One region of the Synechococcus sp. BMK-MC-1 genome, then DNA from elsewhere that is predicted to be linked to it. Evidence: predicted binding sites of a transcription regulator. Region 1 holds the regulator's gene; each other region holds the start of a gene.

Region 1 (2,196 bases):
GTTTGCCATGAAGAAGGCGTGCCCCGTTGGCGCCGTGACCAGGGCCTCGGCTGGCTCAGCGCGGAATACCGGCTGCTTCCGGGGTCCACCCCCGAACGCCAGCGACGGGAATGGCTCAAGCTCTCCGGCCGCACCCAGGAGATTCAACGCCTGATCGGTCGCAGCTTGCGCGCAGCACTCTCCATGGAGGCACTTGGGGAGAACACCCTGCTGATCGACTGCGACGTGATTCAGGCTGATGCGGGCACACGCACGGCCTCGGTCACTGGAGCCTGGCTTGCCCTGCAGAACGCCTGTGAATCTCTCGTGAAGCAGGGAGTGCTGCAGAGCAATCCGGTCTGCTCCCAGGTGGCAGCCGTTTCGGTGGGACTGCTCGGAGGCGAGGCCCTGCTTGATCTGGATTACAGCGAGGATTCCCAGGCTGACGTGGACCTCAACGTGGTGATGAATGACAGTGGCGAGCTGCTGGAACTTCAGGGCACAGCGGAAGGCAAAGCCTTCAGCAGACAGCAACTGAACCTGCTCCTCGACCGCGCGGAGCCTGGACTGAAGCAACTAATGGACGCCCAGAAGGAAGCGCTACGACTGCGCTGAGCCCCTGGAACCGTGTGCGTTGCTACAGGGTGGGAATCGATCGCTCCTTAATTTCCTTGAAGCGAGGTGCTGGCCATGCCCGAAGTAATCCGCGGCTTCAGCCGCACAGTGCCCCAGCAGGGCCGCATGGGCAACGTGAGCCTCGCCAACGCACCCGCTCCCACCAGCAGAACCCTGTTGGAGGTGATCCGCGACCTCGACGGTGCCAACACGGAGCTGATCGAACGCAACAAGACCATTTTCTTCCCCGGCGATCCGGCGGAAAAGGTGTATCTGATCCGCCGAGGTGCAGTGCGCCTCTCTCGCGTTTATGAGTCAGGGGAAGAGATCACCGTGGCGCTGCTTCGAGAGAACAGCCTGTTCGGTGTGCTCTCCCTGCTCACCGGCCATCGCTCTGATCGCTTCTACCACTCCGTGGCCTTCACGAGAGTGGAAATGGTCACGGCTCCCGCCACCTCGGTCCGCCAAGCCATCGAAGCCGATACCTCGGTTGGACTGCTCTTGCTGCAGGGACTCTCAAGCCGAATCCTCCAAACGGAGACCATGATCGAGACGCTCACCCACCGCGATATGTCGTCCCGCCTGGTGAGTTTTCTGCTGGTGCTTTGCCGCGACTTCGGCATTCCTGGAAGCCAGGGGATCACCATCGATCTGCGACTGTCGCATCAAGCCATCGCCGAGGCCATCGGATCCACCCGAGTCACGATCACTCGTCTGCTCGGAGACCTTCGCAATTCAGGGCTTGTGGAGATTGACCGCAAAAAAATCACGGTTCTCGATCCAATTGCCCTGGCCAAACGCTTCAGTTGAACGTTGGACAGGTGAAGATAGCGGCGTTCCAGCTGCACGCCCTGCGATGAATTCTCTGTGACCGGCTGGTTACTGCTGCTGTCATTGCTGGTGCTTGGGGGTGTGCTCTCGACCTTGGGGGATCGCCTCGGCTCCAAGGTGGGTAAGGCACGCCTGAGCCTTTTCGGCCTGCGTCCCCGCCAGACTGCGGTGGTGATCACCGTGCTCACCGGCAGCTTGATCAGCGTCCTCTCCCTGGGGCTGATGCTGCTCGTCAGCAGGCAGTTGCGCGTCGGCCTGTTTGAGTTGAACGACCTTCAGGCGCGCCTGCGCAGCAGCCGTGCCGATCTCAAGTCCAGTCGGTCGGCACAGCGACAATCCAGACGACAACTGGAGACAGCGCGCAAGGATGAGATTGAAGTGCGTCGTCGCCTTGAGGAAGCGCGCAAACAAGCCACGGAGCTGAGAGACACCCTCAAACCCCTGCAGGAGCAAACCCGCCGGCTGGAAGCCGAGCGACAACGCCTTAGCCAGGACGTTCGCCAACGCGATGACGAAATCCGCAGAACCGACCGAGAGCTCGCCGCGGTGCGGGATCGCATTCGCTCCGGCGAAGCCGAATTGAAACAGCTGGAAGACAATCTTCTGGCCCTGCGCCGCGGCAACGTGGCCATCAGCAGTGGTCAGCCCTTGGCAACAGTCACGCTCAGGCTTGAACGCCCTGACCAGGCGCGCCAGGTCATCGACCAGGTGTTGCGGGAAGCCAATCTTCAGGCCTATCAGCAGGTTTTGCCGGGGCAAACACCCGACAAG
Region 2 (2,196 bases), 560 kb from region 1:
GGCTTCCAGGCCACATCAACCGCAGTGATCCAGCGGTCGTCCTCCAGCCTGTAGGTTCCGGAGTAGGCCACCAGGCTGCTGAGCAGAGCCGCGTCGCCTTCGCGGTCGGTTGTGGGTGTGCGGCCTTCAGCAGTGAGCGTGAACGAAACCCGTCCTTCCGGGGTGAACAGCGCATAACCCGTTGGGTGGTCACCCATCGGCCTGAAGGTGTCGCCGCTGGTTTTCTCCTCCACCAGGTAGCTCACCAGTCGCCAGGCGCCATGGATGCAGGGAGCGGCGATGGCATCCAGTGACTGCAGACGCGTTGTGTTCAAGGCCGCATTGCGGGGCGCCCGGAACCTACCCGTGGTCACACAGGCGTCATTGAGGCCGGGGGGGCTGCATGAGGAGATCGAGATCCTTTCCTTTTGGGCTGGTAACAACCGCCACCGGATCGCCCTGCTCAGTCCGCGCGCTCGCAGTGCTCGTCGTCGCAGCGCACTGTGCAGCTGGGGGCTTTCTCGCCGTAGCTCTGCGGTTCGCGCATGGTCCAGTACTCATCCACCAGGCCCATCAGATAGGAGCCGAGCCGCTGCAGCAGGGAGCGATGTTTCATGTGTTCAAGATGCCATCGCTCCAGGCCGGCTGTCAGCAGGTGGTCCCGCAAGAGCATCAAAAAAGCCCTGCCGGAGCAGGGCGTCAGCACCGCCGGCTGGCGGTGGCCATTCACTTGGTCAACTGTCGACCGCGATACACCAGAACCACAGGCTGCCGGGTGGCAGCCGTGTGATTCGGCACGTACGTCTGGCCGCGATAGGTGAGCGTCATGATGGTTCCTCGAAGCAAGCTCAGGTCCCCGTTCCATGGCCTGAGTCGAACTGCGCCTCACCGGAGGTGAGGTGAACGTGTTCTTGTAGCTGTTGCTACAGACTCTTCATAGCGAAGCCGTCAACCACCGTGTCGTTCATTCGGATACACAGTGATGAATGGGCGGTGATCAACCCGCTTCCGGCAACGGACATGGCATCAGAGGCAAGCAATCCCCGGTGGGGTTAAGCCATTCATCGAATTCTCGGCGGATGGCCTCGGCGTCGGAGAGACGCTCGGTGCTGGCGAGCAGCTTGCTGCGTTGTTGGCTGTAGTCCACAGCGGAGCCGATCAATTCAATGGCCTGTTCGCTGGTCATGGCTGAACATGTCGATGAGGTCATGGTTGGGGGGACAGGGCAAGCCGGCCGTGACAACGGCGACAACTTTGCAAGTACGGCCTGGAAGATTTTCTGAACATGGCTCGTCAAGAGCCCTTGAATCCGCGAGGCTGCGTGAAGGAATCAAGGCGACGCAGATTCCGTTACACAACCGGTTTGACGATGAAGCTCAATCTTGCCCACTCCCATCCAATGGGAACGTTGATTGTGGAGGGCGTGCATCAGCCGTTCCGCGCCCTGGCCTGTGCTCTGAGGCCGACATCGATCAAGATTCAACCGAAAACCAATTCAGTGCAATCCTCAGTTGAAAAGCATGCGTTCAGCCTGGGCTGACTTCAAAACATGGCCATGGCTTTGATTTTGCTGAGTTTGGTTTGTTCAAGGCCTTCAAGGTCTTCGTAACTTATTAAATTTTGTTTGATCATGTCAGCCAGATTGAACAAAATATTGGCTGTGTCAAATTCAGCTCGTCCTTCATATTGATAACGTTCACTGCTGAGAAAATCGTGATATTTCCAGATTGATTCGGGTGTGTCGAGCAGAGCACTTTGCTCTCTCAAAATCACAATCAATGCTTCAATTGAGCGTTGTTTGCCAGTTTCGAAGGCGTTCCTGGCAATGGATTGTTCCTGGTGTGTCCAGTCAGCTGCTGACATGGTTTTGTCGAGGTGTGAGGTCGGGGCAGAGGTGCTGAACTGGGTTCAGATTTGAGCGTAAGCAGTGCGGGCTTCGGGGAGTTGATGCCAGGGCACTGTTGGATAACTGTGATGTTCGCGATGATAGCCAAAGTGGTAACAAGCTGCGAACGACAGTATCGGATGAAGATCGAGGCTGATTGGTTGATGGAAACCATCAGCTTGATGGGGGTTTTTGCGATGGGGCAGAAACGTTCCCACCACAAAAAGTTGCCAGGAGCTGATGATCAAAGGAATCACATAGATCAACGCCAGCGTGAGCAAAGGCTGATCCTGATTGGAGGGCATGATCAGCAGCAAAAGCCCCAAGCAGAC
Region 3 (2,196 bases), 470 kb from region 1:
GATCCAGCAAACGAAGTCGGGCCGACTGATCAGCGCCGTTCACCCATCGGTCCAGGTCAGCCATCAGGGTGGCGAGGGCGGCAGCCTCCAACCGCAGGGATCCTCGCTCCAGCTCGGCGCTCAACCATTGCTCGAGACCAGCCTCACTCTTCAGCGCTCCGGCCTGGATCAAGACTTCCAACCCCTCCGAGTAACTGAACGCTCCCACCGGCAAAGCCGGGCTCACCAACTGGAGCAACGCCAGGGAGGTCATGGCGTTTCATGGCTGTGGGCATGGCTGTGGCTGTGGGCATGGCTGTGACCACCCCCATAAGCGCCTCCCTCCGGAACAAACGGACGCTCACAGGCACTCACATGCAAGCCACGGCTGCGCAACATCGCCTCCAGCACTGAATCCGCCAGCAACAACAAGTCCCCGTCGTGAAACTCGAGGGCCACATGGCGGTTGCCAAGGTGATACGCCGCCTGCAGGAGCTCCAAGACTGAATCCGCCTGCACCCGCAATAACGGCTCCGGCGCCGCAATCACCACCACCTCCCAGCTCCGGGATTGATCGAACAAGCGATCACCGGGCTGAAGGGCGCCCTCCCGCGGCAACTGAAGCAAAAGAGAACGTCCACAATGGCTACGGCGGCGACCACGGAGCACCGTGCGATCTTCGGCCGTGAGCGGCAATTGCAGGCGGCGGTCGGGCGGAAGATCTCCAACTGCCTCACCCACTTGGCGATGCTCCAACACGATCGGTTTGTGATCGCTCGCGTTGTCACTCATCGCGTTGTCGTCCAAGGCTTCTCCGCGTTCACCCTGAGCCTGCCCAGCCGTCTGCGTTGATTTGGTGTTGATTGCTACAGGTCATCGCAGCTCAAGCGCCGAGCGTGGGGGGATGCAACGCCTCGATCCCTGGCATGGCCGCTGCGAGCTGCGGTTTGAACACCGGCAGACCGAACGCGGCGACGCAGGCACAGTTCACCAAGGGGGCTGCAGCGCCCCGTTCAAGCTTCTGCGGGCTGAACAGGGCAAAGACGGCCGCTGTGAGCTGCCAATCCTGCATACAGCTGGAGGACTGGTGGGTGGCGACCAACTCAGCATTGCCCTGGACCTGAAAACAAACAGTCGCGGCCTGATCACCAGCGTCGCCGCGCAGAAGGTCTACGGGTCCATCGGTCGCAGCCGCCTCTACCCCGAAGGCCAATGGGCCCGTCAACAGGTGCACTGCAAACTGGCGAAGAGCAGCGATCTGGAATGGCTACCCCAGGAGCTGGTGCTTTATGCAAATGCCCTCTATGAGCAGCATCTGACGGTGCAACTACCAGCTGACGCCTCCTTTCTCAGTGCAGAAATCGTGCGGCTGGGCCGCACCGCCGCTGGAGAAACCCTGCAGCAGGGTCGCTGGCGCTCAGCCCTGAGCATCTGCCGACGCAGTGATAAACCTCATCAAGCCGATCGCTGGGAAATCGTGGACCGGTTGGACTTGGGGGGCGACGCCCTCAACGACCAGCACGGACTGAACAAACAGCCAGTGTTCGGATCGCTGGTGTGGGCTGCACCGATGCCCTTGAGCGGCGATGCTCTGACGCAACTGCTGGAGCTGGTCCGCAGCGATCGCGCAGGCCTTGAAGGCACGCTGCGCTGCAGCAGCTTGGATCAGGGCCTGGTGGCCCGTTATGCCGGTCCGTCCAGCCGCGATGCCCGCTTCTGGTTCAGCCGCATCTGGGCTCGCACCCGCGCCCTGCGCGCCTTGAGCAGTCCACAGATCCCAAGGGTCTGGCCTTTGCAGGAACAGCCTTTGCCGACGTCATCGTTCATAGCGAACACTGCTTGGCCCGCGGTAGGGACACACTGAGAACGACCGAGCCAGTCCATGCATCTCAGTCCCCAGGAAAAAGACAAGCTCCTGATTGTTACCGCGGCATTACTGGCCGAACGGCGACTCAAGCGTGGCCTCAGGCTCAACCACCCCGAAGCGGTGGCTTGGCTGAGCTTCCTTGTGCTGGAGGGTGCCCGCGACGGAAAGAACGTTGCAGAGCTGATGCAGGAGGGCACGACCTGGCTGAGCCGCGAGCAAGTCATGGACGGCATTCCCGAACTGGTTCACGAGGTGCAGATCGAAGCGGTGTTTCCCGATGGCACCAAGCTCGTGACCCTGCACGACCCAATTCGCTGACCCACCACCCTGCATCCTTGCCATGGCCCCGC
Region 4 (2,196 bases), 440 kb from region 1:
AGACGATGCGCCTTCACGGTGAGCAGCTCGGGGTCTCCCGGACCAGCACCGACGAGATAAACGATTCCAGAACTGTTAGCAGTAGTCACGGCAAGGAAACCAGCAAATCGATCAGGCCCTGACGGATCAGGGGATGGTCCAGCAGAGGGGGCCATTCTCCAGCCTCCCCGAGGGACTCAGTCATCCGGTTTGGAGCCAACGCCAAGGTGAGTGGCTGGGCTTCTGGGTGGAGGCGTTGGTACTCAGGCCATTGATCAAACGGCACAAGCGGGCGCCCCATACGCACGGAGAGCTGGGCCAAGAAGCGATCAGCCAAGCCTGGACGGAGAGGGTGATGAATCAACACGCCCGTTGCTGATGCATGCATCTGCAGCGCCTGAGCCACCAGGCTCCACCAGCTGGTCCACGCTCCTAGAAATGGCAGCAGCGTCACGGACTGGCCTTCCCCGACGAGACGACGACGGATCATCGGAACATCAACCCGGGCATGGGCGCCGGGCCAGAGCAGCATCGGCACCAGCCATAGAGGCCGATCAGATCGAGACGGGGATGAAGTCCCGGTGAGGACTTCAAGCTCCACAGGAGCCCGGCGAGCTGACTGCACAGACTGGCAAAGCCGTCGCAGGGCCTCTGGAACTTCGCCTCCAGCACGACCGTGCACCACCAGACGGATTGCACGCTGAGGCAGCAAAGCACTGTTTGGTAGCAATGGCCACGCCCTGGAGGCAGGAGCGGCTGTTCTCATCGGTGCATGTTGACCAAGTTCAGCTCCATGACCCGCCGACGTACCTCCAACCGTTCCGCTATGGACCGAACCGCATTGGACCGAGCCGCAATGGAGGCGCGTTCCGAACGGAGGCGCACAGATCAACGTTATCGCCCGGAGAGCCGCCAACGCCTGAACGGAGACCGGTTTCAAAGCGAACTGGATCGGGACTTCGCCGCCATGAAACGGGTCTGGCAGATGTTGAGGCACGGAGCTGTGCGCATGCTTGGCGAAGTTGGACGCCAATACTGAAAACGCGGAATGGTGCCTTCTACGGCTGCACCTGCTTCGAAGCTGTATCTGAAGTCACATTTTGGTCTCACCAAGCCCAAAGCCAGCAGGGCCTGAAAAATGTTCCAACTGCTACCGACAGCAATACAACGAAAGGGAAAACTGTGATTGGCGTCGCTTTCGTTCCGACACGCCAGCGGACCAGGGGTCCGTCAACGATTGATTCACGCACTGCTTGAAGTGATCAGTCTGTCCTTTCTTCTTCAAGACCATGACGATCAGCTCTCCCTCCAGGCCCTATCTGGACGGCAAGAAGCTCAACAAGATCGAGCAGAACAAGGCCGCTAAAGATGGTCTTCTGGTTGGAGCTGAAATTGAGAAATTCGCCGAAATCGGTTGGGAGCAAGTCGATGAGACAGACCTGCAACTGCGTTTGAAGTGGTACGGAATGTTCTGGCGACCCAAAACCCCAGGACAGTTTATGTTGCGCCTGAGAGTTCCGAACGGTGTTCTTTCGGCACAACAACTGCGCGTCGTCGCATCAATTGTTGAACGCTACGGTGAGAGCGGCAGTTGCGATATCACCACACGTCAGAATCTGCAGTTGCGCGGCGTTCTGCTCAACGACCTGCCTGAAATCCTGAAGCGCCTTAAGGAAGCAGGGCTCAGCTCAATCCAATCCGGTTTCGACAACCCTCGGAATGTCACCGGTAACCCTCTGGCCGGAATTGATCCCCACGAAATTGTTGATACCCGCCCGTACACCACGGAACTCCAGAACTTTCTAACCAATAACTGTCAAGGCAATCCCGACTATTCCAACCTGCCGCGCAAATGGAATACAGCCGTCGCAGGCGCTAAAGATAATTTCCTCCTTCACAACGACATCGTCTTCCACCCTGTTGAGCACAACGGCGAAATGGGCTTTGGTGTATGGATTGGCGGGATCCTCTCCTCGCAGATGAATGCTTATGCCATTCCCCTGAATGCTTGGGTGAAGCCAAATGAGATCTGCCGCATCACCGATGCTGTGATCTCACTCTGGAGAGACAACGGGGAACGGGACAAGCGCCCTAAAGGTCGCTTCCGGTTGTATCTCGACTCCGTTGGCATCGATGCATTCCGTTCAGACGTTGAACAGATCTTCGGTCCCTTAACTCCAGACCCCGGCTCCGTGTTTGCGACCGAACCCCGATCTC

The links. Region 1 encodes NtcA, which controls nitrogen genes in cyanobacteria. Its sites were predicted from a motif close to GTANCNNNNGNTAC; they were not measured.
Region 2: the regulator NtcA is predicted to act here: its motif matches at 893-906, upstream of SynBMKMC1_RS05345 (DUF4278 domain-containing protein).
Region 3: the regulator NtcA is predicted to act here: its motif matches at 836-849, upstream of SynBMKMC1_RS14130 (urease accessory protein UreD).
Region 4: the regulator NtcA is predicted to act here: its motif matches at 1,120-1,133, upstream of SynBMKMC1_RS14275 (ferredoxin--nitrite reductase).

What each region holds. Positions count from the first base shown of each region.
Region 1 covers NZ_CP047939.1:391,839-394,034, reverse strand. Annotated here, with positions in the region: gene rph (ribonuclease PH) at 1-594, shown strand, start outside; gene ntcA (global nitrogen regulator NtcA) at 670-1,404, shown strand; gene SynBMKMC1_RS01990 (DUF3084 domain-containing protein) at 1,462-2,196, shown strand, end outside.
Region 2 covers NZ_CP047939.1:955,321-957,516, forward strand. Annotated here, with positions in the region: gene SynBMKMC1_RS05335 (lipocalin-like domain-containing protein) at 1-353, opposite strand, end outside; gene SynBMKMC1_RS14525 (hypothetical protein) at 443-595, opposite strand; gene SynBMKMC1_RS05345 (DUF4278 domain-containing protein) at 706-807, opposite strand; gene SynBMKMC1_RS05350 (hypothetical protein) at 977-1,165, opposite strand; gene SynBMKMC1_RS05355 (hypothetical protein) at 1,522-1,842, opposite strand; gene SynBMKMC1_RS05360 (fatty acid desaturase) at 1,888-2,196, opposite strand, start outside.
Region 3 covers NZ_CP047939.1:2,526,861-2,529,056, forward strand. Annotated here, with positions in the region: gene SynBMKMC1_RS14120 (urease accessory protein UreF) at 1-253, opposite strand, end outside; gene ureE (urease accessory protein UreE) at 250-771, opposite strand; gene SynBMKMC1_RS14130 (urease accessory protein UreD) at 884-1,843, shown strand; gene SynBMKMC1_RS14135 (urease subunit gamma) at 1,862-2,164, shown strand; gene SynBMKMC1_RS14140 (urease subunit beta) at 2,187-2,196, shown strand, end outside.
Region 4 covers NZ_CP047939.1:2,553,402-2,555,597, forward strand. Annotated here, with positions in the region: gene cobA (uroporphyrinogen-III C-methyltransferase) at 1-89, opposite strand, end outside; gene SynBMKMC1_RS14265 (DNA mismatch repair protein MutS) at 86-745, opposite strand; gene SynBMKMC1_RS14270 (hypothetical protein) at 773-1,018, shown strand; gene SynBMKMC1_RS14275 (ferredoxin--nitrite reductase) at 1,269-2,196, shown strand, end outside.